4 regions of the Streptomyces sp. NPDC001492 genome follow, and region 4 is predicted to be linked to each of the others. Evidence: riboswitches for the same ligand, from Rfam matches in the RefSeq annotation. Region 4 holds a riboswitch; each other region holds the start of a gene.
The links. Region 4 has a riboswitch for cyclic di-AMP ahead of ACWC1K_RS35075 (transglycosylase family protein). Riboswitches for the same ligand answer to the same signal wherever they lie in the genome.

Region 1: linked by a shared signal. The riboswitch ahead of ACWC1K_RS13890 (C40 family peptidase) and the one ahead of ACWC1K_RS35075 (transglycosylase family protein) in region 4 are both predicted to bind cyclic di-AMP.
Region 2: linked by a shared signal. The riboswitch ahead of ACWC1K_RS26685 (C40 family peptidase) and the one ahead of ACWC1K_RS35075 (transglycosylase family protein) in region 4 are both predicted to bind cyclic di-AMP.
Region 3: linked by a shared signal. The riboswitch ahead of ACWC1K_RS22180 (M23 family metallopeptidase) and the one ahead of ACWC1K_RS35075 (transglycosylase family protein) in region 4 are both predicted to bind cyclic di-AMP.

What each region holds. Positions count from the first base shown of each region.
Region 1 is NZ_JBSFHW010000009.1:19,185-26,608, forward strand. Features, by position in the region: gene ACWC1K_RS13865 (MFS transporter) at 1-964, shown strand, start outside; gene ACWC1K_RS13870 (VOC family protein) at 971-1,402, opposite strand; partial or broken gene ACWC1K_RS13875 (DinB family protein) at 1,506-1,910, shown strand; gene ACWC1K_RS13880 (LuxR C-terminal-related transcriptional regulator) at 1,914-2,696, opposite strand; partial or broken gene ACWC1K_RS13885 (3-oxoacyl-ACP reductase) at 2,930-3,034, opposite strand; gene ACWC1K_RS13890 (C40 family peptidase) at 3,118-4,680, opposite strand; cyclic di-AMP (ydaO/yuaA leader) riboswitch at 4,737-4,911, opposite strand; gene ACWC1K_RS13895 (DUF5997 family protein) at 5,103-5,507, opposite strand; gene ACWC1K_RS13900 (LysR family substrate-binding domain-containing protein) at 5,566-6,339, shown strand; gene ACWC1K_RS13905 (hypothetical protein) at 6,525-7,274, shown strand.
Region 2 is NZ_JBSFHW010000022.1:41,981-49,404, reverse strand. Features, by position in the region: gene ACWC1K_RS26695 (ATP-dependent Clp protease proteolytic subunit) at 37-672, shown strand; gene ACWC1K_RS26690 (hypothetical protein) at 680-988, shown strand; cyclic di-AMP (ydaO/yuaA leader) riboswitch at 1,402-1,535, shown strand; gene ACWC1K_RS26685 (C40 family peptidase) at 1,539-2,012, shown strand; gene ACWC1K_RS26680 (hypothetical protein) at 2,068-2,274, shown strand; gene ACWC1K_RS26675 (hypothetical protein) at 2,330-2,944, opposite strand; gene ACWC1K_RS26670 (transposase) at 2,890-3,297, opposite strand; gene ACWC1K_RS26665 (RNA-guided endonuclease InsQ/TnpB family protein) at 3,294-3,893, opposite strand; gene ACWC1K_RS26660 (tetratricopeptide repeat protein) at 4,341-7,424, opposite strand, start outside.
Region 3 is NZ_JBSFHW010000017.1:48,941-56,364, reverse strand. Features, by position in the region: gene ACWC1K_RS22195 (DNA gyrase/topoisomerase IV subunit A) at 1-894, opposite strand, end outside; gene ACWC1K_RS22190 (M16 family metallopeptidase) at 1,222-2,619, shown strand; gene ACWC1K_RS22185 (M16 family metallopeptidase) at 2,616-4,004, shown strand; cyclic di-AMP (ydaO/yuaA leader) riboswitch at 4,208-4,372, shown strand; gene ACWC1K_RS22180 (M23 family metallopeptidase) at 4,385-5,149, shown strand; gene ACWC1K_RS22175 (GntR family transcriptional regulator) at 5,338-6,030, shown strand; gene ACWC1K_RS22170 (HPr family phosphocarrier protein) at 6,170-6,451, opposite strand; gene ACWC1K_RS22165 (bifunctional acetate--CoA ligase family protein/GNAT family N-acetyltransferase) at 6,660-7,424, shown strand, end outside.
Region 4 is NZ_JBSFHW010000035.1:29,100-36,523, reverse strand. Features, by position in the region: gene ACWC1K_RS35095 (Ppx/GppA phosphatase family protein) at 1-630, opposite strand, end outside; partial or broken gene ACWC1K_RS35090 (DUF501 domain-containing protein) at 838-1,239, opposite strand; gene ACWC1K_RS35085 (FtsB family cell division protein) at 1,265-1,741, opposite strand; gene eno (phosphopyruvate hydratase) at 1,889-3,175, opposite strand; gene ACWC1K_RS35075 (transglycosylase family protein) at 3,389-4,066, opposite strand; cyclic di-AMP (ydaO/yuaA leader) riboswitch at 4,071-4,239, opposite strand; gene ACWC1K_RS35070 (transglycosylase family protein) at 4,435-5,403, opposite strand; gene ACWC1K_RS35065 (cytochrome P450 family protein) at 5,622-6,860, shown strand; gene ACWC1K_RS35060 (nucleoside triphosphate pyrophosphohydrolase) at 6,825-7,424, opposite strand, start outside.

The DNA of each region.
Region 1 (7,424 bases), on a different contig from region 4:
GCCACGCTGGATCAAGGAGTCCCAACGCCACCCGGGCCACTTCGATCTCGCCGGCGCGCTGACGTCCACCCTGGGCATGGTGCTGCTGGTGTACGGCTTCATCAGAGCGGCGCAGGACGGCTGGCGGGACGCGCTCACGCTGGCCTCGTTCGGTGCGGCCGTCGTCGTCCTCACGGCGTTCATCCTGATCGAGCGTCGTTCCAGCCAGCCGATCACCCCGCTGCACATGTTCGCCGACCGCAACCGCGCCGGCACCTACGGCATCATGCTCAGCCTCGCCGCCGCGATCTTCGGCATGTTCTTCTTCCTCACGCTCTTCGTGCAGAACGTGCTGGGCTTCAGCCCACTGGCCACCGGGTTCGCCTTCCTTCCGGTCAGTGCGGTCATCGCCTTCGGTGCCGGGCTGGCCTCGCGGTTCCTGCCCACCTTCGGCCCCAAGCCGTTCATGGTGGTGGGAGCGATCCTCGCGGCGGCCGGCCTGGCCTGGCTCACCCTGACCGACGTCCACTCCACCTATGCGGGCAGCATTCTCGGGCCGATCCTCGTCTTCAGCCTGGGCATGGGCATGGAGTTCGTCTCGCTCACCCTCATGGCGCTCTCCAACGTCCCCGTCCAGGAGACCGGCGCGGCCTCCGGACTCCTCAACGCCACCCAGCAGGTGGGTGGTTCACTCGGCCTGTCCATCCTGGTCACCATGTTCGGCACCGCCAGCACCAACGAGGCCCACAAGCAGATACCGCGCTTCCTGGCCCAGGCCACCCCGGCCGAACGCCTGCGCTTCAAGCACACCGGTCAGCTCCCGAGCCCCTGGTCCGACCACGTGCTCACGTCCGGCATCTCGGCGGCCTTCATCATGGCGGCGATCTTCACCGTCGTCGCCGCGCTGATCGCCCTGGTCGTCATCCAGGTCCGCCCCTCCGACCTGGAACGGCTCAAGGGCGGGACGGGACCCGGCCCGGGCTGACGCTCCTCAGCCCACCGAGACCGTCTGCCCGCCCCACTCCTCCGGCGCGATGTCCGCAAGGGTCTCCGAGAACGTCCACTGATGGCCCGCGAGGTCCTCGGCCGTGTACTGGCGTTCCCCGTACGCGAAGTCGGTCGGTTCCATGACGATGCGTGCGCCGTGCGCCCGGGCCCGTTCGCAGTGGGCACGGACGTCATCGACGCGCACCGTCACCGAGTGCGTGACCTCGCCGGGGCGCGGGGGGCGGCGGTCCTTGTGGGTGTCCCCGACGATCACGGCGCCGTCGCCGAAGCCGAGCTGCGCGCGGTGGTCCTCGCCGATCCGTACCCGTTCCACGAACCCGAAGGCCGCACCGAGCCAGGCGACCGCCGCGCGGACATCGGGGTAGATCAGCACGGGGATGACGGTCGCGGAGGGGATGGAGCGGTTCGGCTTCATGGCCGACTCCCTGTCGTCGGGAACCCGTTCGCCGGAAAAGACCTGCCCCTGGAAAAGGAGAGGCGGGGTGTGCGCCGGTCGTGCCAGGCTAACCCGTCGGTTCATGCCTGCGCCGTGTGTCTGGGAGCCGGTGCCGGACTGCTGGTCGGTACGGCGACGGGCACACGGGCCCGGACCGCGCGCCACCCTGCTGGCCGGCCCCGCAGACGGGGACCGGGGACGCGACGCCGCGCCCTACCCGCACCCCTGGCCACCGCCAGCCACCGCCCTCGCACGGCGGCCGAGCCACCTCGGCGAGATGCTGACCCTCCGCGCCGACCACACGGCAGGCGGCCACAGCCTCAGCCGGGACGACTACCTCGTCAGCGGGGACGCGGCACTCGACACGGTCGGCCACTGCATGTATCCGCACGGCAGCGACGCGGAAGAGCGTTTCGCCGACATCGTGTGGTGGGTCAACCAGGAGGTCCTGCACCACGGGGCCGAGATCGCCCTGCTGCGCGACCTGGGGTCACGGCGTGGGCACCAACCCGAGCTGCTGCGCCCGCAGGACCGTGCTGATGCGGTCGCGGGTGCCCAGCTTGCGGTAGATCTTCTCGACGTGCTTGTGGACCGTACGGTCCGAGATGCCGAGCCGCCGGCCGATCGCGGCCGCCGTCAGCGCGTCCGTGAGCAGCAGCAGGACGGTCGTCTCCCGGGGGGTGAGCGGGCAGTCCGCGGCCGGTCCGTCGGCGGTGTCCGGGGCCGCCGTCCGCTGCCAGCGCTCCAGGAGCTGCCGCTGCTGCTCCACCGCCGCCAGCAGCGGCTGCAACTGCCGGGCCACGCGGACGTGGTCGTCGGTGAAGTCCGTACCGGAGCGGTAGATCATGCAACCCGTGATCGGCGTCGTCGTCTGCGGCAGGGGTACGGCCAGCACGTGGTCCGCGTCCATGATGTCGCCGATCAGCCGCGCGGTCGGGCTCGCGGACCATGCGGCACCGGCCGCCTCGCGCGCCGTGCGGGGAGTCCGGTCCGGCCCGGCCGCGTAGTGGTCCGCGAACGGAAAACCCGCCCGCAGCAGGCCCAGATCCTCCTTGCCGAGCCCGTCGAACGCGACGGCGACCTCGGACGGCATGCCGACCGTGCCCCGGGCCTCGTTCCAGTCGTCGAGCTTGTAGATCAGGGTCTCGCCGCCGCACAGGCCGGGCAGGGCGCTCGCCAGCAGCGGCCACAGCCGATCCGGCTCGCGCTCGTTGAGGGCGGCGACGGCCACCGACAGCATGCGTTCGTGGGCCCCGCCCGGCACCTGTGCCACGTTCTTCTCCGCTCGTGCGCCGCGTACGCAGTTGTACCCATACCGGCGACGCCGTCCGCTGCCCGACACTGCATGCGAGCACCCTCGAGCAACAACGACGTTCTCGGACACTCCAGCACATCGGCGCCACGGCAGCCGCAGCGGGGGAGTCCCGGCGACAGGGCCTGGGGCGGCCATCGGTCCCCCACGCCGTGCGGGGCCGCCGGCGCGGGGGACCGGCGGCCCCGCACGGCTCACTCCGGCACGGGCGGGTTCGCACGCATCGCATCCGAGATCGACTTGACGCCACCGTGCGGGGTGAGGCCCCCGTCCACCGGAATCTCCGTACGTGTGAGGAACAACAAGGAGGCCGCCGACTTCCGTCGGCGGCCTCGCTGTTGATCGAGCTGTCGGTGTCACGCCCCGACCGGCGTTCCTGACCTCACGCGGGACGTACGGCGATACGGACCGCGGCTTCACCGGCGTAGTGGACCGAGTCCTCGCGGATGACCGCGCCCGGGCCGGGCGCGTGAATCATCAGGCCGTTGCCGGTGCAGATGCCGACGTGGCTGAAGTTGTCGTTGAAGAAGATCAGGTCTCCGGGGCGGCTCTCGGCGAGGGGAATCACCGTGCCGGCGCTCGCCTGCTCGTAGGTGGTGCGTGGCAGGGTGACCCCGGCGGCCCGCCAGGCGGCCTGGGTGAGTCCGGCGTTGTCGTACGACTCCGGCCCGACCGCACCCCACAGGCACGGCCTGCCGATCTGGGCACGGGCGAAGTCGATCGCCCTGTCGGCCTTGGTGACGGCTGAGCTGCCGGCGGCGGGCACGCCCGTCTCGAGCACGGACGGCTGCATGGTCCAACCCCCGGCCTGGGGTATGCCGCCGGTGTCGAGGACGGACGGCTGGGTGCGCCACTCCTCGGCCGTGGGTGTGCCGGTGTCGAGCGCAGAAGGCTGCGCACGCCAGTCCGCGGCGGGGGTGACGCCGGTGTCGAGGACGGACGGCTGGGTGCGCCACTCCTCGGCCGTGGGTGTGCCGGTGTCGAGCGCAGAAGGCTGCGCACGCCAGTCCGCGGCCGGGGTGACGCCCGTGTCGAGCACGGACGGCTGCATGATCCGCTCCTCGACCGCGGGTACGCCGGTGTCGAGCACGGACGGCTGCATGAGCTGCTCACCGGTCGGGTACATGCCGGTGTCGAGCACGGACGGCTGCATGAGCTGCCCGACGGCCGGGGTCACGCCCGTGTCGAGGACCGTCGGCTGCTGCAGCCGCCACGCCTCCTCGTTCGCCCGGTGGGTCTGGTCCCCCTGGTCCTGCCAGGGCTGCTGGGACGGCAGGGCCTGGGCGGCCGGGCGCGGCGCGGAGGTCTGCCGGGCGGTGTACCGGTACAGCAGCTCGCTGGCCGCCGCGATCTTGCGCTGGTTCTGCTCCTTGGACCTGCGCAGGGAGGACTGCTTCGACTCGGGGGCCGCCGCGGGCAGGGCGGGAGCGGCCTCCTGGCGGGGCTGCGGAATGGCGGGCAGCGCGGCCGTGGGGCCGGCGGTCAGCTCGGCCACCGGCCTGCGGGACTCCGCGGAGGGCAGCTCGGCCACGGGCCGGACGCTCGCCCCCGGCCCATCGGCGGCGCTGCGGCTGTCCGCCGGACGCGCGGGCCGGGGCTCCGCCCCTCGGGCCGGCGTACGGTCGGCCGGCAGCACCGCGGGAACCGTCGGGCCCAGGGACGCACGCGCTCCCTCGAACCACCGCCGGGACACCGAGTCGAGTGCCGGATCCGAGCGGCCGCGGTCGCGGGGCGGGGCGGCGGGCGGCCGTGCTCCCATCAACTGGGCGCGGGTGAAGTTGAAGTTGCCGGTGTCGGACTCGGCCTGGTCGTAGAGGCTGCTCACCCGCTGCCGGACGGCCTCGCGGCTGGGGCCCTCGTCACCCGTGGTCGGTGCGGCGTCGGCGGTCTGCGAGAACAGCGCCACCGAGGTGAGGGCGGCGGTCGCGAGAGCGGAATTGCGCATACCGGGAAGGCCGATGCCTCCGGTGCGCGATGGTCGATCCGGCGCCATGGGAGCCGTACTCCTTCCGTACTCCGCCTACCGAGTTAGCTGTCGGGTTCGGGCGGTCGGTTCCGGAAGGCATGCCCTACGGCCCCTGCCCGGGCGGGCAGTTGGGCCGATTCACCCCGTGGTTCGGTTGGGTCCCCGGTTCCGGCTGCCACGGGGGCGCACCGGATTCGGCGGAGGCCGCGCGTCCCGGCGGGGTTCGCCGGAGGAACTCGTGCGGCCTGATGCCACGCTAGCCAACTTGTGCGGCTCGTGTGAAGGTTGAAGGCCGGAATGTCCGATACGCTTTTGTGACCTTCATCGTGACGGGCCGTCAGATCCGTGCGTTGTGCACGCAGTGGATCCGGACGGCAACCGTCCGTCGCGAACAGGCCGTGTCAGGGCCGCGGACCGTCGCCGCGCTCCTCGCGCTCGGCGTTGCGCTTCTTGATGCGCGCCGCCTCCTTGCGGACCTCGGCCTGGGTGGCGCGCTCCTTCTGCAGCCACTCGGGCTGTTCCTGCTTCAGGGTCTCGATCTGCTCGGTGGTGAGTGCCTCGGTGATCCCGCCGCGGGCCAGACCCGCGATGGAGACACCCAGCTTCGCCGCGACCACCGGACGGGGGTGCGGGCCGTTCGCTCGCAGCTCGCGCAGCCACTCGGGTGGCTCGGCCTGGAGCTGGTCGAGCTCGGCTCGTGAGACGACACCCTCCCGGAACTCGGCGGGGGTGGCATCGAGGTACACACCCAGCTTCTTCGCCGCGGTCGCGGGCTTCATCGTCTGGGTGCTCTGGTGCGAGTTCATGCCCTCCAGGGTATCGAGCGTGTTCGAGACCTCCGACCACGGCCGGTAGCCTGGCCTGGTGACAGGCTCCGAGGAATCCCAGGCGTTCCGGCTCGCGTACGTCCCGGGGGCGACGCCCGCCAAGTGGGCGCGGATCTGGAACGAGCGCCTGCCCGACATCCCGCTGAGCCTCCTCGCCGTACCGGCCGCCGAGGCATCCGGCGTGCTGCGGGCCGGCGGGGCCGACGCGGGACTCGTACGGCTGCCGGTCGACCGTACGTTCTTCAGCGCGATCCCCCTCTACACCGAGACGACGGTCGTCGTCGTCCCCAAGGACCACGTGATCACGGCGGCGGACGAGGTGACCGTGGCGGACCTCGCGGACGAGGTCCTCTTCCACCCCCTCGACGACGTCTTCGACTGGGACCGGCCGCCGGGCGAGCCCGCCTTCGAGCGCCCCGCCACCACCGAGGACGCCATGGAACTCGTCGCGGCGGGCGTCGGCCTCCTGGTCGTCCCCCAGTCGCTGGCCCGTCTGTACCACCGCAAGGACCTCACGTACCGGCCGCTGGTGGACGCCCCCGAGTCGAGCGTCGCCCTGGCGTGGCCCGAGGAGGCGACCACGGACCTGGTCGAGGACTTCATCGGAATCGTCCGCGGCCGCACCGTCAACAGCTCCCGCGGCCGCAAGGCGCCGGCACCGGAAACGAAGGGCAAGGCGGGCGGCTCGGCCGGTACCCGGCGCAAGCCGGCAGCGGGGAAGACGGCCGGGAAGTCGGCGGGGCGCAACCCGAGGGCCGGTTCCGACGTCTCCCAGGGCGCCAAGCGAAGGAAGCCCCGCCGCCGGGCCTAGCCTCCCCCGGGGTGGCCTCGCCCCGTTCCGACCATCCGGTGGGGCGATGGACGGGAGGCGGGGGAGTTTTGCTTCGCAAGGGGGTGCGGCGCGCGGGCGCCGCCGCGGACCGGCTGCCTGCCCACGGACCGTGGGACGACCCGGCCGGCCGTGGATACCGTCCGTCACGCGGTGGGCCGTGGCGGGTGGCGGCGTTCGTCGGGCGCACGCTGCGCGGCGAGTGGCAGGCCATCGTCGTCGATCCGGTGCGGCAGCTCAGACGTCGTGGGCTGCCCGCACTGTTCCTGGCGTTCCTGGCCGCCTTCGGCGTCATCTTCTTCCATGCCCTGGCACAGCGGCCGGCCGGTGCGGTGGTGGTGCGGCTGCTCGGCGGCGTCAGGGGCGACCTGCCGTTGTGGCTGGCCCTGCTGCGGACGCCGGTGTCGCTGTATGTCCCGGCCCTGGATCTGCCCGTGTGGGGCGGGATCACGAGCCTGTTCCTCGCGTTCGCCCTCGCCGAGCTGACGCTCGGCCGGGCCGCAACGCTCGTCATCTCCTACGCGACCACCCTTGCCGGCACCCTCATGGTGCGCGTGATGCTCGCGCTGGGCCCGGGCTGGGGCGGGCTGGGGCTGCCGCCCGGGATCGGGCAGGTGCTGGACACCGGACCCTCTGCCGCCGTCGTGGGCCTCTTCACCTATCTCGCCGTCGTCAGGCGCGCTCCCGTCGTGTTCGCCCTCACCGGCGGGTCGATGGTGTGGGAGTCGATCGCCGTACCCAATCTGGCCGGTCGCGAGCACCTGATCGCGGTCGGCACCGCGATCGTCCTGGCGCTGCTCCATGAACGCGGCCGCAAGCGGGCGACCGCCCGGCCCCTCCTTCAGGTACGGCGGGCGGAGTCGCCGGGGACGGGGGTCGAGCGCCCCTGCCCGAACGATCACGTCGCGGTCGGGTGAGCGCGGTCGGCATGCCTCCGAGGCCGGTCAGAGCCTGCGGGGTGCCGCCCGGTTCTGGCCGGTCCCGTTCATTCATCCGCCCGCGGCGGCGTGTGCGCACGGTGAGGGGAGTGATCCTGGCATATCTTCGCCACGACATCCGACATCCGG
Region 2 (7,424 bases), on a different contig from region 4:
TGTACATTTTTTACAGACGCAGAAGGAGGGGTACCGATGACCCGACCGTCCGCCCGTTACGTCCTGCCCGAGTTCACCGAGCGCACCAGCTCCGGCACCAAGACGATGGATCCGTACTCCAAGCTCCTGGAGGAGCGGATCGTCTTTCTCGGGACGCCGATCGACGACACCTCGGCGAACGATGTGATGGCCCAGTTCATGCATCTCGAGTACCAGAACCCGGACCAGGACATCTCGCTCTACATCAACTCCCCGGGCGGCTCGTTCACCGCCATGTCGGCGATCTACGACACGATGCAGTACGTCGGCTGCGACGTGGAGACGATCTGTCTCGGGCAGGCCGGCTCGTCCGCCGCGGTGCTGCTGGGGGCGGGCACGCCGGGCAAGCGGTTCGCGCTGCCGGGGGCACGCGTGGTGATCCATCAGCCGCTCCTGGCCGAGCCCATCGAGGGACAGACCAGCGATCTGGCCATCCAGGCCGAGGAGTTGGGCCGGATGCGGGCCCGGCTGGAGGAGATGCTCGTACGGCACACGGGACGCAGCCCGGAGCAGGTCGCCGCGGACATCGAGCGGGACAAGATCCTGAACGCCCAGGAAGCCGTGGAATACGGCCTGGTGGACCGGATCATCCCCAGCCGCAAGGCCACCCTCGCCCCGCCCACCGGGCGGTGAGCGGCCGGTGCTCCCACCCGAACTCCCGCCGCTGCCCGCCCTCACGCGCGCCGAGGGCGAGTTGATCGACCGTTACCTCGACGTGGTCGACCTGCTCGGCCGCATCAACCCCGCGCAGCACGGCGACACGTATCGCGGGCTGCGGGCCGCGCAGGCGCTGGTGAGCAAGGCGGCCCAGCTGCGCGACGCCCTGGCTCTGATGCACCAGCGGGGCGAGACCGAACTGCACGCCCCGACGCTGGGGCGCGCCCTGCGGGTGCTCGACGGGGAGCGGCGGACCGCCCGGGTCACGGTGCCGCCACCGCCCCACAGTTGACGCACGTGACCGGTCTGGACCTTCCACCCCTCGGCGAAGCGTCCGGACCGGAGTTCAAACGGACCAAACGAGGTACCCCCATTCGGCGTAGTCGCGGCTCCTTTTTCGCGACCGTCAGGGTTGCGCAACGCGCCTGCCGCAAGGCCGGAATGTGATGCTCCGGTGCTGGTCCGGGCCTCCTCGGGGGTCTCAACGCCCCCTCGAACGCAGGGGTGTCCACCCGAACGGGTGAGTGGTGAGTAACGACACAAACCCCCGGTTCCATTGGGATTTTCGGACTTGTATGGGTGAAGATCCCTGTCTGACGACAAGCCCCCGCCGCAGCGGCGGGGCGATCCGGGCGGACGCCGAGTCCTGCCGCCGCCCGGATGACCGGTCGACAGGAGTGGATCGGCAGGAGTGGAGGACCCAAGCAAGACGGGTCGCCGGAACGGTCACGCCATGACCGGGTCGAGCAGCCCTTGGGGTGAAGCCGCGTCAGCGGCCGGGCAACTTCGCCAGCCCGAATCCGACAGGTCATCCTTCACAGGCGGCTGACGAAGGGTTGCGCATGACTGCGCTCAATCGTGTCCCGTCGCTGATGGTCCGGGCCGGTACGGCCTCGGCCCTCACCATCGCCGCAGTGGGCGGCTCCATCGTGGTCCCGGGCGTCGCCTCCGACGCCTCGGCAGCCACCATGGCGACGAAGGCACTCCAGATCGCGGCTTCCAAAAAGGGTTCCCCGTACAAGTGGGGCGCCAGCGGACCGCGCCGGTTCGACTGCTCAGGGCTCACGCTGTACTCGTTCAAGAAGGCGGGCAAGAAGCTGCCCCGTACAGCGGCCCAGCAGTACAACAAGACCCAGCACATCTCCGCGAAGAGCCGGAAGGCCGGAGACCTTGTGTTCTTCCACTCGGGCTCCAACGTCTACCACGTGGGCATCTACGCCGGGAAGGGGAAGATCTGGCACGCCCCGAAGACCGGGGACGTCGTGAAGCTGCAGAAGATCTGGACCTCCAGGGTCTGGTACGGCCGGGTCAGCTGACTCTCCCGCGGGGGCGACGGCAACCTGACGAGCCGTCGCCCCCGCGGGGCATGACGTGACATCAGAGGGCCGGCAGCGCTTCGAGGAGAAGCACCGCCCCCAGGGCCGCCGGCGCGACGTCAAGGTGATGCGGTCATCCGAAGGCATCGACCCAGACGACGACCTCTTCGAGCCCCAGTACGTCAGCATCGAGTACGACGACGAGGCCTTCTACGACGCGATGAACAACAGTGACGACGGGCCCGAGGAAGACGACGAATGACCCCGGACCGCCCTCGGTCCCCCGTGCCGTAGCCAGGCCATGCCCAACAACGGCGTTACGCCGATGCGGCGCCGGACGCGTCCACAGGAGGCGGCAGGGTGCGCAGGCGCTCGCGGAGATCGGCCACATACTCGGCGGGGCGGGCGGCGAGCAGGCCCTCCAGCCGCTGCAGCCGGGTGCGGGCGGTGGCGCGCAGGCGGCTCGGCGGCACCCGGTCGATGACGTCCAGGGCGCGCTGAGCGGCGTCGGACGGCTGGTCGGAGGCCTCACCCTGGGCAAGAACGAGGGTGGCGGCGGCCCATCCGGGGCTGCCGGTGGTGCAGGCGGCCGCGGAGGCCTCGGCGCGGGCGCGGGCCTGCTCGGTGCGGCCCAGCGTGAGGTGCGCTTCGGCCTGGTGCAGGGCGAGTTCGGGTTCGTCGAAGCCGAAACGCCCGGGTGCTTGGCCTGCCGGGTCGGCTTCGAGTTCGGTCAAGGCCACGTCGAGGGCGGCGGCCGCCTCCTGGTCGCGGCCCTGCTGAGCGAGGGTCGGCAGCAGCGCCCAGGCGTGGAGCTGGGCACGGATCAGACCGGCGGGGCCTGCTGCCGCGCCGCGCTCGGCGTACGCGTACGCGGCGGTCAGGGACCCGTGTACCGAGCCGCGCTGGTGAGGGCCAGTTCGAGCTTGTGCCATCCCTTGTCGAGGATGGCCCGGTTCAAGCCGCGTTTCTGGGCCACGCGTCGGCCTGGCTCGGCGATCGTGCCGGACGCCGACTTCGACATGGCGCGCGTCTTGAGGTCTTCCAGGACCACCAGCGCGTTGCGAGACGTGAAGCGATTCGCCAGGTGGGCGCAGAAGTCCGCCCGCCGGTCGATGGCTCGCCCCATGATCCGGTTCATCGCCGCGACCGTCTTACGCCGGTTCGCGCTCCCCTTCTTCTGGCGCGCGAGCCGCTGCTGAAGCCTGCGGTAGCGGGTCTTCTCGCCCGCAGTGATGAACGGCCGGTCATGGAAGTGACCAGCGCTGGTCGTCACCGCGACCCTCACGCCGCGTCTATGCCGACCGCAGTATCCGGCATCGCATGTGCAGCGGGCGCGGCCTGCTCGTCGTCCACGAGGAACGATACGAACCAGTGCGCGCCCTTGCGGCTTACAGTTGCCGACCGCACGGCCCCGCCGAGCTGACGAGACCAGCGGAAGCGCACCCATCCCAGCTTCGGCAACTTGACGCGGCCCCATTTGCGGCTGAGGCGTTCAACTTGGATCTGCTTGGCATCCGGGAACCGGAACGAGGGCGACCAGAGCGCCTTCGAACGCCAGCGGACCTTGAACGTGCCATGCCTTCGGCATGCTCGATCCACGTCCCTCAAGGCCTGCTGCAAGATGTGCGAGGGCGCAGCCTTCAACCAGTCATGCTCGCGTTTGGCGTCGGCCAACTCCGCGCATTGCGGCGCGAAGTTCATCCATCCGCCCCGATGCCGGTACTGACGCCGCTGATCAAGACCGGTGTTCCACACCGCCCGACAGATGTTGCCGAACTCCTCGCACAAAGCACCCTGATCTTCAGTGAGCGAAAGCCGGTACCTGCGGCCAGAGAGCACGGGAACACCCCCCTCGACGAAATTCACCATGGTGCGGGCCACTGACACCACAGCACACTCGGTCGCTACGCGATTCCGGCCCGCTGATGCGCTAGCCCCCGTAAGGACGGGGGCTAGCGCCCAAGAGCCCCAGCCAAATGGCCTTTCTGCCTTTCACGCTATCCCAGGCGCCGCCGCCCCGGCAGGGCGGAAACGCGGATTGCGGCAACCCGCAATACGGGCCCTGAACAGGCGCAATGACCTCTTGCTGGGCTGCGGGCGAGGCTGTGTGCATCCGGCCGGTGGCCTGGTCCTCGACGGCGGCGGCAACGTCGCCTCGGGCTCCGGCACCAAGCAGTCGACGTACGGCAGCAGCACCAATCTGCTGTGGACCTTCACGGTGCTGTGACGCCCGCGCCGGAGTGACCCGCTGCGGCGCGCTGCATGGGCTCGCGCCGCGGCGCCGTGTCGGTCCTCCCTGCCGGGCCGCAGCATGGGTCGCTTGCGTGCTCAGACGGTGGTGTCGTCGGCCGGGAGCGCCGTCAGCAGCGGGCGTGCGGCGTCCGGGGTGAGGCCGGCGGCCAGGGCCTTCTCGAGCCAGTAGCGGGCCTCGTCGGGGAGACCTTCGCCCTCGGCGATGCGACCCAGAAGCAGGAACAGGCCGGGCGGCAGGCCGACGGAGGGCGGGCCGTCGCCCGAGGGTGCCCGCCGTGCGGGCTCCTCGGGGGCGGACGAGGGCCGTACGTCCGGGGCGGGGGCGTCGCTCCTGCCCGGGGTGGTGGTGATCTCCCGCGGTCGGGTGTCCGAGCCCGCGGGCACGAGAGCCGGTCGCGAGGCGACGGGGGCGTCGCCGAGGGCGGTCAGGGCCAGGGTTCTGGCGTCCGGGTCGTCCGATGCGACCGCTTCGCGCAACCAGTGCTGTCCCTCGGCCGTGTATCCGTCCAGCATGGCCAACCGGCCCAGGATCACCAGAGCCTGGGGCCGGTGCTCCGGGTCGTCCGAGCGGGCCAGCGGAAGAAGCGTCTCGCGGGCCTCCGTGCGACGGCCGAGCCGGGCGAGTGCGCTGCCGAGGAGGCGGCGGGTCAGCGGCTCGATCGAGGGCGTGTCGGTGGCCAGTGCCCGCGTGAGGGTTTCACGGGCCTCTTCCAGGTCGTTCTCGGCGAGTTGCGTCCAGCCGAGGTGGGCGAGCGCCCGCGGGGTGACGTCCGGCTCGTCCAGGTCGAGCGCCGCCCGCAGATACGGCTGGGCCGCCGCCATGTCGCCCACCTCGACCAGGTACTCGCCGCGGCCGAGGAGCGCGACGGCCGTCGCGTCCGTCTGCCCGGAGGCGGTCGCCTCGTCGAGGAGGTCCAGGGCTGCCTCCACGTCGCCCTGCTGCAGCTTGATCGCCCCCAGATGGGCCAGGGCGAGCGGGGTCAACGACGTGGCGATCCGGCTGTCGGAGGCCAGCAGCGCCTCAAAGCGCTCGGCCGCCTCCTCCGGCCGGCCTTCCTGGGCTGCCAGCTTCGCGAGTTGGACGCCTGCGAGGTCCCTTGCCTCCTCGGAGTCGGACTCCGCGATGCGGGCCAGGATCGGGCGACCCTCTTCGGTGCGCTGCTCCTGCACGAGGAGGATGCCCAGGAACGCCTCGGCGATCTCGGCCAGTGCCGAGCCCGACCGGGCCTCCGCGGTGAACAGGGCCTCGGCGCGCCGAGTTCCGTCCTCCCGCTCGGCCAGCATCAGCGCCAGATCGATCCGGGCGACGGCCGACCAGTGCTGGTGTCCGAAGTCCATGGCCCGCTGGTAGGCGGCCTCGGCCCCCGCCCAGTCGCCGCGGGCGGCCAGTGTGTCGCCGAGCAGGTCGGCGGCGCGCGGCGCCAGATCGGGCTCGTCGGAGTCGATGATCTCGGTGAGCAGGTCCGGCCCGCGCTCGTCGCCGAGCCTGATGAACAACAGGGCGAGGTCCAGGCGGGCCATCGGGGCCCAGACCCGGTGGCCCGAGGCGATCGCGGCGCGGTAGGCGGCCTCGGCGCCCGGCCAGTCCTCCAGCGCTGTCTTCACGTCGCCCAGCAGGTCCGCGGCACGGGGAGCCTGATCCGGGTGACCGGACTCCGCGACCTCGGTGAGCGCGGCCAGGGCGCGGTCGTCGTAGCCGGCCTGGGCCCAGTACATCGCCTGGTCGGAGCGGGCGACGGCGGCCCAGCCGGGGTGGCCCGAGTCGACGACCCTCTGGAGCCGTTCGGCAGCGGCCTCGAAGTCGCCACGTGCCGCCTGCACCGCGGCGAGCAGGCCTTGGGCACGCAGCACCTGCTCCGGATTGGTGAAGTGGACGGCGCGCTCCAGGACGGCATCGGCCTCGTCCAGTCTCTCCTCCAGGCAGTACAGCCAGGCAAGGGTGACCTGGGCGTGTTCGGAGGCGAAGAGATGCTCGGACGCGGCGGCCGCGTCCAGCAGATCGCGGGCCCGGTCCAGCTCGCCCCGCTGGATGCACAGCGCACCGAGGTTCGCCTGGGCCAGTGGCACCACCAGCGGATTCCCGGAGGACAGCGCCGCAGCCAGCAGTTCGTCGGCGCGGTCCAGCTCGCCCTCGTCGAGCAGGGCCGCGCTCAGATTGACCTGGGCGAGCGGTACCGCCGACGCGATGGCGGACTGGCGTACCGCACGCGGCAGGCTCAGCGGCTCCGTGCCGACGAGGCGGGACTGTGCGCCGGAGGGCAGCGCGGCGGACGGGGCGCGCTTCGCCCGGGCCCCCGCGCCGGACATCTCGCCGCGCTGCACGATCAACCCGGCGAAACCGGACTGTGCGATCGGCACGACCTGGGAGTCTCCCGACTCCAGTGCGGATTCGAGCAGTTCCCGGGCCCGCTCGGTCTCGCCCTGGCTCAGCAGCACGCCACCCAGGCTCGCCCGGGCCAGCGGAGCCGCCTGCGGATCGCCGGACGCGATCGCCGCCTCCAGTTGCCGGCGTGCGCCGGCCATGTCACCCGTGACCTGCAGTACGGCGGCGAGGTCGACCTGGGCCAACGGCAGGACGTCGGACGATCCGGAACCCGCCGCCTCCTCCAACAGCACCTTGGCGCGCGCCATGTCCTTGAGATACATGGCCATTTCGCCGAGCATCAGCGCCGCCCAGGCCCTGACTCCGCGGTTCGTCGCATCGGTGTGGGCACGTTCCAGCGCGCCGACGGCCACGTCCTGTTCCTTCCGCGTGAACGCGGCGAACGCGACGCCGAGCAGGTGGTCGGGCGGTACGGCGCGCACGGCCCATTCCCAGGCGAACCGGGGGACCGGCGAGGTCTCCGGGTCGTCGCGGCCGTCGAGGTAGCCGGGAAGGTAGGCAAAGGCCTCGTAGCGGCGGTCGTCCCCGTCCTCGGCTCCGGCACCGCTCGGGGACGGGCCCGCGTCCCGGGACTCGCGCAGCAGCGCGATGCTTCCGGCCACCGGCTCCGTCGCCCAGGCGACGCCGGTCCCCAGGGCCGCCTCGGTCATGGCGCGATTGCTGGGGCCGGCGGCGAGGTAGCGCGCGAACAGCTGCGCCAACGCGTCCCCGGTGAGCGGTGTTTCACAGCCCATGCGGTGCCAGTCGGCCGCGGCCCGGACCACCGCCCAGCCCTC
Region 3 (7,424 bases), on a different contig from region 4:
CTGGATCTTCTTCGAACCGACCAGGTCCTTGATCTTGGCGATCACCTTCTCCGGGCCGACCGTGAAGGGCAGTTCGGTGATGACCAGGCCCTTGCGGCGGGCGGTGACGGTCTCGATCTCGACCGTGGCGCGGATCTTGAAGGTGCCGCGGCCCGTCTCGTACGCGTCCCGGATGCCGGAGAGGCCGACGATCCGGCCGCCGGTGGGCAGGTCGGGGCCCGGGACGTGCTTCATCAAGGTGTCCAGATCCGCGTTCGGGTAGCGGATCAGGTGGCGGGCGGCCGCGATGACCTCGGAGAGGTTGTGCGGGGGCATGTTCGTCGCCATGCCGACCGCGATGCCCGAGGAGCCGTTCACCAGCAGGTTCGGGAAGGCGGCGGGCAGCGCCACCGGCTCCTGCTCCTGGCCGTCGTAGTTGGGCGTGAAGTCGACCGTGTCCTCGTCGATCGACTCCGTCATCAGGCTCGTCGCCTGGGCCTGACGGCACTCCGTGTACCGCATCGCGGCCGGCGGGTCGTCGTTGCCCAGCGAGCCGAAGTTGCCGTGGCCGTCGACGAGCGGAACGCGCATGGAGAAGGGCTGGGCCATGCGCACCAGGGCGTCGTAGATCGACGCGTCGCCGTGCGGGTGCAGCTTGCCCATGACCTCGCCGACCACGCGCGCGCACTTCACATAGCCGCGGTCGGGGCGCAGCCCCATCTCGTTCATCTGGTAGACGATGCGGCGGTGGACCGGCTTGAGGCCGTCGCGGGCGTCGGGCAGGGCTCGGGAGTAGATGACCGAGTACGCGTACTCGAGGAAGGAGCCCTGCATCTCGTCGACGACGTCGATGTCGAGGATGCGCTCCTCGAACGAGTCGTCGGGCGGCGGGGTCTTCGTGCTGCGGCGGGCCATCGCTGCCGGCTCCTCTTTTCTGGCTGCTCGCCTACGGGTCGCTCACGTCCCCTTCGGCTCGCTCATGCTGAAGCGTGAACGGTATCTGTCGCGGACCATTGTGGACCGCGGCACTGACAACGCGGGTCCAGGACCCTGTCTCGGCGGTCCCGGCCGGTGGGCGGGGCCTACCTCGCCGCGGCTGCCCGCAGGCTACGCGATCCGCTGTGGGCGTATGTGGTCCGGGAACTTCGCCGACGATCTGCGCGCTTGCATACAGTGGCAGGACCGGCAGGAAAACCGCGGTTAGAACCACCGCATCCGCGAGGCGAAGGGACGTACATGCCCATGGGTCACACGGCCACAGACCAGGCAGGCACCGGGGGCCTGACAGCGACCGAGCACCGCCTGGCCAACGGCCTGCGCGTGGTGCTCTCGGAGGATCACCTGACCCCGGTCGCGGCGGTGTGCCTCTGGTACGACGTCGGCTCGCGCCACGAAGTCAAGGGACGTACCGGCCTGGCTCACCTTTTCGAGCACCTGATGTTCCAGGGCTCCGGACAGGTCAAGGGCAACGGCCACTTCGAGCTCGTGCAGGGCGCCGGCGGCTCGTTGAACGGCACCACCAGCTTCGAGCGCACCAACTACTTCGAGACCATGCCCGCCCACCAGTTGGAGCTCGCCCTCTGGCTGGAGGCCGACCGGATGGGCTCCCTGCTCGCCGCCCTCGACGACGAGTCCATGGAGAACCAGCGGGACGTCGTCAAGAACGAGCGCAGGCAGCGCTACGACAACGTGCCGTACGGCACGGCCTTCGAGAGGCTGACCGCCCTCGCCTACCCGGAGGGCCACCCCTACCACCACACGCCGATCGGCTCGATGGCCGACCTGGACGCGGCGACCCTGGAGGACGCGCGCGCGTTCTTCCGCACGTACTACGCGCCCAACAACGCCGTCCTCTCGATCGTCGGCGACATCGACCCGGAGCAGACGCTCGCCTGGGTCGAGAAGTACTTCGGATCCATCGCCCCGCACGACGGGAAGCCGGAGCCCCGCGACGGCACGCTGCCCGAGATCATCGGTGAGGAGCTGCGCGAGGTCATCGAGGAGGAGGTCCCGGCGCGCGCCCTGATGGCGGCCTACCGGCTGCCGCAGGACGGCACGCGCGAGGCGGACGCCGCCGACCTGGCGCTCACCGTCCTCGGCGGCGGCGAGTCCTCCCGCCTCTACAACCGGCTGGTACGGCGCGACCGTACGGCCGTCGCGGCCGGATTCGGTCTGCTGCGGCTGGCCGGAGCGCCCTCCCTGGGCTGGCTGGACGTGAAGACCTCCGGTGACGTCGAGGTGCCGGTCATCGAGGCCGCCATCGACGAGGAACTCGCCCGGTTCGCCGCCGAGGGCCCCACGGCCGAGGAAATGGAGCGCGCCCAGGCCCAGCTGGAGCGCGAGTGGCTGGACCGGCTCGGCACGGTCGCGGGCCGCGCCGACGAACTGTGCCGGTTCGCCGTCCTGTTCGGCGACCCGCAGCTCGCCCTCACCGCCGTCCAGCGCGTCCTGGAGGTGACGGCCAAGGAGGTCCAGGAGGTCGCCAAGGCACGCCTGCGGCCCGACAACCGCGCGGTGCTCGTCTACGAGCCGCTCTCGCCCGAGTCCGCGGAGCACACCCAGGACGAGGACTTCCCCGAAGACCCCGAGTCCGAAGCCACGGTGGAAGCCACCGACCAGAACGAGGAGGCGGCCAAGTGACCGAGCTCGCCACGATGCAGTTCCACCCGCAGCCCCGGGCGGGCGAGGCCAAGCCGTGGGCGTTCCCGTCCCCCGAGCGCGGCGCGCTCGACAACGGCCTGACCGTCCTGCGCTGCCACCGCCCCGGCCAGCAGGTCGTCGCCGTCGAGGTGCTCCTCGAGGCGCCCCTGGAGGCCGAGCCGGCCGGTTTCGAAGGCGTCGCCACGATCATGGCGCGGGCCTTCTCCGAGGGCACCGACAAGCACTCCGCCGAGGAGTTCGCCGCCGAGCTGGAGCGCTGCGGAGCCACCCTCGACTCGCACGCCGACCACCCGGGCGTACGACTGAGCCTGGAGGTCCCGGCCTCCCGTCTCGCCAAGGCGCTCGGTCTGCTCGCCGACGCCCTCAGGGCGCCCGCGTTCGCCGACAGCGAGGTCGAGCGGCTGGTCCGCAACCGCCTGGACGAGATCCCGCACGAGCTGGCCAACCCCTCGCGCCGTGCCGCCAAGGAGCTCTCCAAGGAGCTGTTCCCGGCGACCTCGCGCATGTCGCGCCCGCGCCAGGGCACCGAGGAGACGGTCGAGAAGATCGACGCGGCGGCCGTACGCGCCTTCTACGACCGCCATGTCCGGCCCGCCACCGCCACCGCGGTGGTCGTCGGCGACCTCTCCGGCATCGAGCTGGACGCCCTGCTCGGCGACACCCTGGGAGCCTGGACGGGCACCAAGGCCGAACCCCGCCCCGTGCCGCCGGTGACCGCCGACGACACCGGGCGCGTGATCATCGTCGACCGTCCGGGCGCCGTACAGACGCAGTTGCTCATCGGCCGCGTCGGCGCCGACCGGCACGACCGCGTGTGGCCCGCCCAGGTGCTCGGCACGTACTGCCTCGGTGGCACCCTCACCTCCCGCCTGGACCGCGTCCTGCGCGAGGAGAAGGGCTACACCTACGGTGTGCGCGCGTTCAGCCAGGTCCTCAGGTCCGCCCCGGACGGCTCCGGTGCCGCGATGCTCGCCATCAGCGGCTCCGTCGACACCCCGAACACCGGCCCGGCGCTCCAGGACCTGTGGACGGTGCTGCGCACGCTCGCCGAGGGCGGGCTCACCGACGCCGAGCGAGACGTCGCCGTACAGAACCTCGTCGGTGTGGCTCCGCTGAAGTACGAGACCGCGGCGGCCGTGGCCAGCACGCTGGCCGACCAGGTCGAGCAGCACCTGCCCGACAACTACCAGGCGACGCTGTACCGGCAGCTCGCCGAGACCGGCACCGTGGAGGCCACCGCGGCGGCCGTGAACGCCTTCCCGGTGGACCGTCTGGTGACGGTTCTCGTCGGTGACGCGGCCCAGATCAAGGAGCCCGTCGAGGCCCTCGGGATCGGCGAAGTCACCGTCGTGACAGCCGAGTAGAGGCTGCCTCAGCGGCACGCGCGCGTAGGGGCCCTGGTGACTGATGCGTCACCAGGGCCCCCTAATGTCCGGATTGCGGGAGAGGTTGCCTGTCTGCCCTGTGGCATGCGCTACAAAAGGCGTGATCCGTTTGGGGATTGAAAGTGCTCCCGCTTAGCGTCTTCCGGGCTGTCCGTCAGGCACCGCGCCGCACCCGCGGCACCGGACAGCCATCGCCGAGTCCCCGTACGGCGCGAGCCAGGGGAGCCGGGGACCCACCGCAGTCCCTGGGGTGAATCGGACGCCCGCGCGTGCAGCGAGGGGGTCCGTAGGAGACCTTCCTGCTCCGAACCCGTCAGCTAACCCGGTAGGCGAGAGGGAAGGAAAGGACCAGCCACCACATGGCGTTCACGCGCGCCACCGGGAAGCACCGTCGCCCCACACGGATGCACCGCACCACCACCCGCGCCGCCGGGGTCGCGGCCCTCGCCACCACCGGCGTCATCGGCACCCTGGCAGCCCCCGCGCTCGCCGCCGACACCTCCGTCGAGCAGACCGGCCTCACCCCCGTCATCGCCATCGGCGACACGATCGCCGACAGGATCGACGCCCAGGCCGACGCCCAGAAGCAGGCCGCCGAGGAGGCCGCGCTCAAGAAGGCGGCCCAGGAGGCGGCACGCCAGAAGGCCGCCGCCAAGGCCAAGCAGGAGCGCGAGGCCAAGGAGCGCGCCGCGCGCGAGGCCGAGCGCAAGCGCCTCAACACCTTCGTGGCGCCGATCTCGAACTCGTACGTCTCCACCGGCTACCGGGCCAGCAGCTCCCTGTGGTCCTCCGGCAGCCACACCGGCATCGACTTCCACGCCGCGAGCGGCACGGCCGTCCACGCGGTCGGCTCCGGCACCGTCGTCCAGACGGGCTGGGGCGGCGCCTACGGCAACCAGATCGTGATCAAGATGCAGGACGGCACGTACACCCAGTACGGCCATCTGTCGTCCATAGGCGTCTCGGTGGGCCAGACGGTCACCCCGGGCCAGCAGATAGGCCTCTCCGGCGCGACCGGCAACACCACCGGACCGCATCTGCACTTCGAGGCCCGTACGACCCCCGAGTACGGCTCGGACATCGACCCCGTCGCCTACCTGCGCTCGCACGGCGTGAACGTCTGACGACAGGTCGCAAGACCCCTCTTGAGGCCCCGGCTCCCGAGCCGGGGCTTTCGGTGTTTCTGCCGCCCCGCTGTCCAAAAAATATCCATGGATTCCGGCCCGCCGTCGGAAATTCCGGCTCCGTGCAATAGAGTCACCGATACACGTCAATCATCGACGTTTCACGGGGATTAAGTCGGAGGTCGGTCATGCGTATTCCGGCGCACTCGGTGTGCACGGCGATCCGGGACGACATCGTCGCCGGTGTCTACGAGCGTGGCAGCCGGCTCACCGAGGAACTCCTCGCGCGCCGCTACGGAGTCTCGCGTGTCCCCGTGCGCGAGGCCCTGCGCACCCTGGAGGCCGAGGGCTTCGTGGTGACCCGGCGGCACGCGGGCGCGTGCGTCGCGGAACCGACCGAGCAGGAGGCCGCCGACCTGCTGGAGATGCGCATGCTCCTGGAGCCGCTCGGCGCCTCCCGGGCCGCCCAGCGGCGCACCGACGCCCATCTCAAGGTGCTGCGCGGCCTGGTCAGACTGGGCCAGGAGCGGGCCAGGAGGGGCAACAGTGAGGATCTGCGCTCCCTGGGAGGCTGGTTCCACGAGACGCTCGCCCAGGCCTCCGGCAGCCCCGCGCTGGCGTCGATGCTGACCCAGCTGCGCCACAAGATCGCCTGGATGTACGCCGTGGAGGCACCCGCCAACCCCGTGGAGTCCTGGGCGGAGCACGGCGCGATCGTCGACGCCGTGGCCCGTGGCGACAGCGAGCGCGCGCGGGCGGTGACCACCCTGCATACCGAGCGCTCGAGCGCGGTGCACCGGCTGCGGTTCGGCGGCCCGGAGCGGGCGAACGGTGTGAGGAACTCGCAACATGCCGTAAACATGTCGGGCCTGCGGCATTAACACGGGCGCCGTATACAAAGAGAGAACAATTCGCGGGGCATTATTTCTGCTGCCCGCGACCGGAAATTGCACCACCTAGGTGCGGGAAATGCGAAGGGCTCGCCCGGCAATTCGGACGAGCCCTTCTGTGGTGCCGTGATCAGACGGTCTCGGGGAGTTCCTCGAGACCCTCGGAGACCAGCTTCGCCAGCCGGTCGAGGGCGACGTCGGCACCCTCGGCCTCGGAGGCGAGGACGATCTCCTCGCCGCCCTGGGCGCCCAGGCCGAGAACGGCCAGCATGGAGGCCGCGTTGACGGGGTTGCCGTCGGCCTTGGCGATCGTCACCGGGATACCTGCGGCCGTGGCGGCCCGGACGAAGATGGAAGCGGGGCGGGCGTGAAGGCCCTCGGCCCAGCCGACGTTGACGCGGCGCTCAGCCATGTGATGCTGCCCTTCAGTGTCTCAGGGTTGTCTAGACCAGTTTCCCACACGTGAAGCGTCTCCGGAGCGGTTCTGTGTTCCGTCCGGGGTGGGCGGTCGGGCCGCGGCCTCGGCCCGACTTCCGTCCTTGTTCTCTTCTCTGCGGACTGCCGTGTTCTCCACAGACTGCCTCGCGCCGTTGTCGGACGCGAGCCGTACTCTGGGGCCCATGCAGACCTCGCCGGACCGGCACGAGTACCCCGCCCACTGGGAGGCCGACGTGGTGCTGCGCGACGGCGGCACCGCGCGCATCCGCCCCATCACCGTTGATGACGCCGAGCGCCTGGTCAGCTTCTACGAGCAGGTTTCGGACGAGTCGAAGTACTACCGCTTCTTCGCGCCCTACCCTCGTCTGTCCGCCAAGGACGTCCACCGCTTCACGCACCACGACTTTGTGGACCGGGTGGGACTCGCGGCCACGGTCGGCGGCGAGTTCATCGCCACCGTACGCTATGACCGCATTGGTGCCGACGGCATGCCCGCGTCGGCTCCGGCCGACGAGGCCGAGGTCGCCTTCCTCGTCCAGGACGCCCACCAGGGGCGCGGGGTCGCCTCCGCCCTCCTCGAACACATCGGCGCGGTCGCCCGGGAGCGCGGCATCCGCCGCTTCGCCGCCGAGGTGCTGCCCGCCAACAACAAGATGATCAAGGTGTTCACGGACGCCGGGTACACCCAGAAGCGCAGCTTCGAGGACGGCGTCGTACGCCTGGGGTTCGACCTCGAACCCACCGACCGCTCCCTCGCCGTCCAGCGCGCGCGTGAGCAGCGTGCCGAGGCGCGGTCGGTACGGCGGCTGCTCGTGCCCGGCTCCGTCGCCGTCGTCGGCGCGGGCCGCAGCCCCGGAGGTGTGGGCCGCAGCATCCTCGACAACATCCGGGACGCCGGCTTCACCGGGTCGCTGTACGCCGTGAACAAGGCGCTCCCCGAAGACGTC
Region 4 (7,424 bases):
CGTCTCCTCGGCGAGGTCCAGGGCCCGCTCGATGTCGGCCCGCATGGCGGCGATCTGCTCCCCGGCGGGCGGGTCGGTGACCGCGCCGTCCCGGACGAGGTGCCGCTCGGTCATCCGCACGCACCCGACGTCGACGGAGCGCGCCGCGCGCACATGGTCGTCGCCCACGACGAACTCGGTCGAGCCGCCGCCGATGTCGACCACCAGGTAGGGACGGTCGAGGTCGTCACGCCCCTTCAGTTCCTTGGTCGCCCCGGTGAAGGAGAACTCGGCCTCCTGCTCGCCGGAGATGACCTCGGGCTCGACGCCCAGGATGTCCACGACGCCCCGTACGAACTCGTCGCGGTTCGAGGCGTCCCGGGAGGCCGACGTGGCCACGAACCGCACCTTGTCGGCGCCCAGTTCACGGATCACCTCCGCGTAGTCGCGGCACGCCGCGAACGTCCGCTCCAGCGCCTCGGGGGCCAGCCGCCCGGTCCGGTCCACGTCCTGTCCGAGCCGCACGATCGTCATGCGCCGGTCGAGTTCCAGCAGCTCACCGGTGACAGGGTTCACGTCGGCGACGAGCAGGCGGATGGAGTTCGTACCGCAGTCGACGGCGGCGACCCGCCTGAATCCCTCGGGAACCATCGGCTTGGACGCGAAGAAGCCGCTGCGGATCGCGGTGGGGTCAGTGACCTCGCCCTGCGCCTCGCCGGGGAGTTCGTCCGCCGGGTCCGGGGCTTCGAGCGGCTGCACGCACGGGCCCTTCAGCCACCACTCCGGCAGCATCGCGATCGCCTCGTCGCCCAGCGGGTTGACGCCGGGGCCCGCGGCCAGCGAGTGGCCCACCAGCACGTGCAGGCACTTCACCCGGTCGGGCATGCCGCCCGCGCTGGGGAAGCCCTCCAGGACCTCGATGGCGTCACGGCGCGCGAGGTAGTCCTCGTGCGCGGCGCGGTAGGCGGCGGCCAGCTCCGGGTCGGTCGCCAGCCGCTCGGTCATCTCCTTCATGACGCCGTTCGCCTCCAGCGTGCCGATCGCCGAGGCGGCACGGGGGCACGTCAGGTAGTACGTCGTCGGGAAGGGCGTGCCGTCCGGCAGGCGGGGGGCCGTCTCCACGACGTCCGGCTGGCCGCAGGGGCAGCGGTGCGCGATGGCCCGCAGCCCGCGCGGCGGCCGCCCGAGCTGCTGCTTGAAGGCCTCGACATCGGCGTCGGTGGGCTCGGTGCGCGGGGTGGGCGGCGGGGGCGTATCCATGCCTGTACTGAATTCCTCTGTCGGTTCACTGGGCGGAGGCGTCGGACTTGTCGACCCCGTCCCAGACGTTCGTGTACCAGGGGCGGTTGCCCGCGCCCTGCTCGAAGCGCGACTGCTTGGCCACGCTGGGGTCGATCACGACGTAACTCGTCTCCCCGGGCAGCACATAGTGCAGCCGCAGCCGGATCTGCTGCTCGGCGTACTCGTCGTCCTGCCAGCGGGCCTTCAGGTCGCGCAGCTGCTCGACCCGCGCCCTGGCCTGCTCCCTCTGCCGCTGGAGATCGGCGATCTGGGAGCGCTGGGAGACGTACTGCCTTATGGGGTACGCCAGGGCCACCACCATCGAGCACAGCACCAGGGCCAGCAGCGCCGCCCGGCCGGTCAGCCGAGACCGGCGGGCCTGCCGCTTGGTCTGGGAGCGGTAGACCCGGGCCGCCGTCTGCTCACCGAGCAGCCTGATCCTGGTCGCGGTGGAGAACCGGTCCCGGTCCTTCACGGCCATGTCGCCGCCTCCCGTCACACGTGCGTACGTCCCCGCACACGGTACGGGACCGGTACGGGGACGTACGTACGACTGGCTAAGGCTTAGCCCAGGAAGGCTCAGCCCTTGCTGTGCCCGATTGTCCGCGGAGCGGACGTGCGGGAAGGCTCAGCCCTTGAAGCGCGGGAACGCGCTGCGGCCCGCGTACTCCGCGGCGTCGTCGAGGATCTCCTCGATGCGCAGCAGCTGGTTGTACTTGGCGACGCGGTCCGAGCGGGCCGGGGCGCCGGTCTTGATCTGGCCGCAGTTCACCGCGACGGCGAGGTCGGCGATGGTGACGTCCTCGGTCTCGCCGGAGCGGTGGGACATCATGCACTTGAAGCCGTTGCGCTGGGCCATCTCGACGGCGTCCAGGGTCTCGGTCAGCGAGCCGATCTGGTTCACCTTGACGAGCAGGGCGTTGGCGATGCCCTCCTCGATGCCGCGGGCCAGGCGCTCCGGGTTGGTGACGAACAGGTCGTCGCCGACGATCTGGACCTTGTCGCCCAGCTTGTCGGTGATGACCTTCCAGCCGGCCCAGTCGTCCTCGAACAGCGGGTCCTCGATGGAGACGAGCGGGTAGGCCGCCACGAGCTCCTCGTAGTACTCGGTCATCTCGGCGGCCGAGCGGGACTTGCCCTCGAACTCGTACGTGCCGTCCTTGTAGAACTCGGAGGCGGCGACGTCGAGCGCGAGCGCGATCTGCTCGCCGGGGACGTAGCCGGCCTGCTTGATGGCCTCGATGATGAGGTCGAGCGCGGCGCGGTTGGACTCCAGGTTCGGGGCGAAGCCGCCCTCGTCGCCGAGGCCGGTGGACAGGCCCTTGGTCTTCAGCACCTTCTTGAGGGTGTGGTAGACCTCGGCGCCCCAGCGCAGGGCCTCGGAGAAGGACTCCGCGCCGATCGGGGCGATCATGAACTCCTGGATGTCCACGTTGGAGTCGGCGTGCGAGCCGCCGTTCAGGATGTTCATCATCGGCACCGGCAGCAGGTGCGCGTTCGGGCCGCCCAGGTAGCGGAAGAGCGGCAGGTCGCTGGCCTCGGAGGCGGCGTGGGCGACGGCGAGGGAGACGCCGAGGATGGCGTTGGCGCCGAGGGAGCCCTTGTTGTCGGTGGCGTCCAGGTCGAACATGGCCTGGTCGATCAGGCGCTGCTCGGTGGCGTCGTAGCCGACCAGCTCGGGGCCGATCTGCTCGATGACGGCGAGGACGGCCTTCTCGACGCCCTTGCCCTGGTAGCGGTTGGGGTCACCGTCGCGGAGCTCGATGGCCTCGAAGGCGCCCGTGGAGGCGCCGGACGGGACGGCGGCACGACCCGTGCTGCCGTCGTCGAGGCCGACCTCGACCTCGACCGTGGGGTTGCCTCGGGAGTCCAGGATTTCCCGGGCTACGACGACGTCGATGGACGGCACGAGCATCTCCTTCTTGGATGTGACACGGCTACGGCAGTAGCGCGGTGGCTCTGCGGGATGAGCCTAACCGCCTGAGGCCGATCGGCCACGCTGCCGACCACCTCTTGGGCAGAACCGAGAGTAAATTGTTTCCGAACGGAACAAAGAGAGGGCGCAAAAAGAACCCCGCCCCGGTGCGTACGGGGGAACACGCACCGGAGCGGGGAGACCGCGAGGCCGTCACTTGAGGTGCAGCTGCTGGCCCGGGTAGATGAGGTTGGCGTCGGAGACGATGTCCTTGTTCAGCTTGAACAGCTTCTGCCAGCCGCCCTTGACGCCGTGCTTCTCGGCGATCGAGCTGAGGGTGTCGCCCTTGACGACCTTGTACTCGCCGTCGCCCTTCTTGACCTTCTTGCCGGTCGGGGTGGTGACGGTCTTCTGGGTCTTCGTGCTCTCGGTCTTCGCGGCCGGGCGCTCGGCGGAGCGGGAGGCGGCCTGCGAGTCGCTGGAGCGGGCGCCGGTGGAGGGGGCGCTGCCGTTGTAGGCGGCACCGGACAGGCCCGTGCCGCAGACCGGCCAGGCGCCCTTGCCCTGGGAGGCGAGGACCTTCTCGGCGACGGCTATCTGCTGCGCCTTGCTGGCCTGGTTGGCCTGCGGGGCGTAGGCGGTGCCGCCGTACGCGGCCCAGGTGGAGGCGGAGAACTGCAGGCCGCCGTAGTAGCCGTTCCCGGTGTTGATGGACCAGTTGCCGCCGGACTCGCACTGGGCGACCTTGTCCCACTCGGAGGCGGTGGCGGCGGAGGCGTTGCCGGCCGCCATCAGCGGAGCGGCGATGGCGACACCAGTGACGCCGGCGAGCGCGGCGACGCGGGTGGCCTTGGACGGACGGCGGTGCTTGCCCTTGCCGGAAAACAGCATGGTTCGATCCCCTCACCGACGCCTGCGAGGTGAGCTGTCGGGTTCGGGCCGGTTGAGTTGCCCGGCCGTGCTCTCGCTCTCACGAGACACGGCTACACCCCTAGCCGCCCGTCAACTGCCCGGGCAGGCACCTACCTTGGGTCCCCCGCTCCTGCCTACGGCGCTTTACGCGACGACTGTTCCCGTACCGCCGCTGGCAGGATTCGGCGTTGCGGCAGCCGGGGCTCGTGTTGACGAGCGGTGACGACGGTAGACACGCGTTCCGCCGAATTTCAAAGACGATCAGGGCTTCTGAGACTCATCCCACACTTTCACCAAACCGGACATTCAGTGGCGAAGTGTGACGTGAACTCCCGTTGTTTTTCGCCCTATTCGGCACTGAGTTTCAGGGTCTGACCGGCGAAGATGTGGTTCGGGTCGGTACCGATGGCCTTCTTGTTCTCGGCGTAGAGCGCACGCCACCCGCCGTCCAGGTGAAGGGAGTCGGCGATCGAGGCGAGGGTGTCGCCGGCGTGGACGGTGTACGTGTCGTGCGTGCCGCCGTCGGCCTTGGTCGAGTCGGCGGCCTTGCCTGCCGTCTCCTCGGCGCTGGCGCCGCGGTGGCGGCCGGTGCCGGTCGTGCCGGTGTCGACGAGGGTCCAAGTGGACGCCGGGGGCTCGGGATTGTCCGAGTCGTCACCCTTCGCCCCGTCTGTCGCCGAGCTGTCGGCACCCTGCGAGTTGCCCGTGGCCTTCTTGGACGCAGAGGTGGAAGGCGAGGCGGATGTACCGGATTCGGTGGAGTTGTCCGTCGCGCTCGCGGAGGTCGAAGGGGAGGCGCTGGAGGACGAATCCGACGAAGAGGACCTATCGGAAGCGCTGCCCGAGGAGTTGGAGAGACCGGTCGAGTCCGACCCTCCGGAGGAATCGGACGAACCGGAACCGCCGCCCAGCACACCGGTGTCGATGTCGGCCGAACCCGCGTCCTTGGTGAGCCCGGAGGTCAGCCCGCAGGTGTGGAAGGCGCCGACGCCCTGGTCGTCCAGGAGCTTCTCGGCGACGGCTATCTGCTGGTTACGGCTGGCGAGGTCGGCCCGGGGGGCGTAGTCGAGGCCGCCGTACTTCTCCCAGTTCTCCTGGGTCAACTTGAGCCCGCCGTAGAACCCGTTGCCGCCGTTCTCGCTCCAGGAGCCGCCCGTCTCGCACTGCGCCACCTTGTCCCAGGTGGTGCCGTCCGCGGCGCTCGCGCCGCCGGCGGCGAAGAGCGGGATCGCGATGGCGGAGCCGGTCACCCCGGCCGCGACGAGGATTGCCGGAGCCTGACGGGGGCGACGGTGTCGACCGTTCCCGGAGAGCATGCGGAGGCCTTTCACAAGACAGCAGTGACCGCGCGGCGCATGACACCGACAGGCGTTCGATGCCACCGCGCTGGACCGTGAACGTAGCGGCTGCCGATCACTTGTCACAAGTTAATGCCGCGTAGATCACGTGAAGATCACAGACTTGAACGCGCGTCACGTTTGACCGGTTCGCAGCGGCGGCGCATCCGCCGGCGCGCTGCGGATACGGTCGTCCTGTGAACGTCCCGAACACCGCACCCGAACTCTTCACCTGGGAATTCGCCGGCGACCCGTATCCGGCCTACGCCTGGCTGCGCGAGCACTCCCCCGTCCACTGGACGAAACTTCCCAGCGGGGTCGAGGCATGGCTGGTGACCCGCTACGCCGACGCACGTCAGGCGCTCGCGGACGGGCGGCTCTCGAAGAACCCCGAGCACCACGCCGAGGACGCGCAGGGCAAGAGCCGGACCGGTATCCCGGGTGAGCGCAGCGCCAACCTCATGACGCATCTGCTCAATATCGACCCCCCGGACCACACCCGGCTGCGCCGTCTCGTCTCCAAGGCGTTCACCCCGCGCCGGGTGGCCGAATTCGCGCCGCGGGTGCAGGAGTTGACGGACGACCTCATCGACCGGTTCGCGCCGCACGGCGAGGCCGATCTGATCCACGACTTCGCCTTCCCCCTCCCCATCTACGCGATCTGCGATCTGCTCGGCGTCCCGCGTGAGGACCAGGACGACTTCCGCGACTGGGCGGGGATGATGATCCGGCACGGCGGCGGTCCGCGCGGCGGTGTCGCCCGCTCCGTGAAGAAGATCCGCGGCTATCTCGCCGAACTCATCCACCGCAAGCGCGGCGACCTCGGCGAGGACCTGATCTCGGGTCTCATCCGCGCCTCCGACCACGGCGAGCACCTCACGGAGAACGAGGCCGCCGCGATGTGCTTCGTGCTTCTCTTCGCCGGCTTCGAGACCACCATCAACCTGATCGGCAACGGCACCTACGCGCTGTTGCGCAATCCCGGGCAGCGGCAGCGGCTCCAGGAGTCGATCGGGCGCGGTGAGAGCGCACTGCTCGACACCGGTATAGAGGAGCTGCTCCGCTACGACGGTCCCGTGGAACTGGCCACCTGGCGCTTCGCCACGGAGCCGCTGACCATCGGCGGGCAGCACATCGCCACCGGTGACCCGGTCCTGGTCGTCCTGGCCGCGGCGGACCGCGACCCGGCCCGCTTCCCCGAGCCCGACACGCTCGATCTCTCCCGCCGGGACAACCAGCACCTCGGATACGGCCACGGCATCCACTACTGTCTGGGCGCCCCGCTGGCCCGGCTCGAAGGCCGCACGGCCCTGGAGACGCTGCTGCGCCGCCTGCCCGATCTGGAGCTCGCCGCCGACCCCGCCGAGCTGCGCTGGCGGGGCGGGCTCATCATGCGCGGGCTACGAGACCTGCCCGTGCGGTTCACCGCCGCCTGACCGGCCGCGGCCCTCCGTCTCCTTGATCGCGTCCCGGTAGGCCCGGGCGGCCGCCCGCAGCGCGGCCTCCGGGTCCACGCCCGCCGCCTCGGCGCGCACCGCCAGCGCGAGCAACTCGTAACCGACGCCCTCCGCTTGGGGCAGCGGCACGTCCAGGCCCGCCGTCCGCACCCGCGAAGCCAGCTTCGCCGAGAGGGCCAGGCCCGGCTGGCCCAGCGGTATGCCCTCCGTCACCGAGGTGCGCTGCTTCTCGACCGCCTTGGTGCGCAGCCAGTGCTCCTTGACCTCCTCGGGCGTGGCGGCGGTCTCGTCGCCGAAGACGTGCGGGTGGCGGTGGATGAGCTTGGTGACGATGCCGGCGGCCACATCGTCGACGGAGAAGGGGGCGTCCGGGTCCTCCTCGGCTATCCGGGCGTGGAAGACCACCTGGAGCAGGACGTCGCCCAGCTCCTCGCGCAGTTCGTCGCGGTCGCCCTCCTCGATCGCCTCGACGAGTTCGTACGCCTCCTCGATGCCGTACTTCGCCAGGCCCTTGTGGGTCTGCTGGGACGACCAAGGGCACTC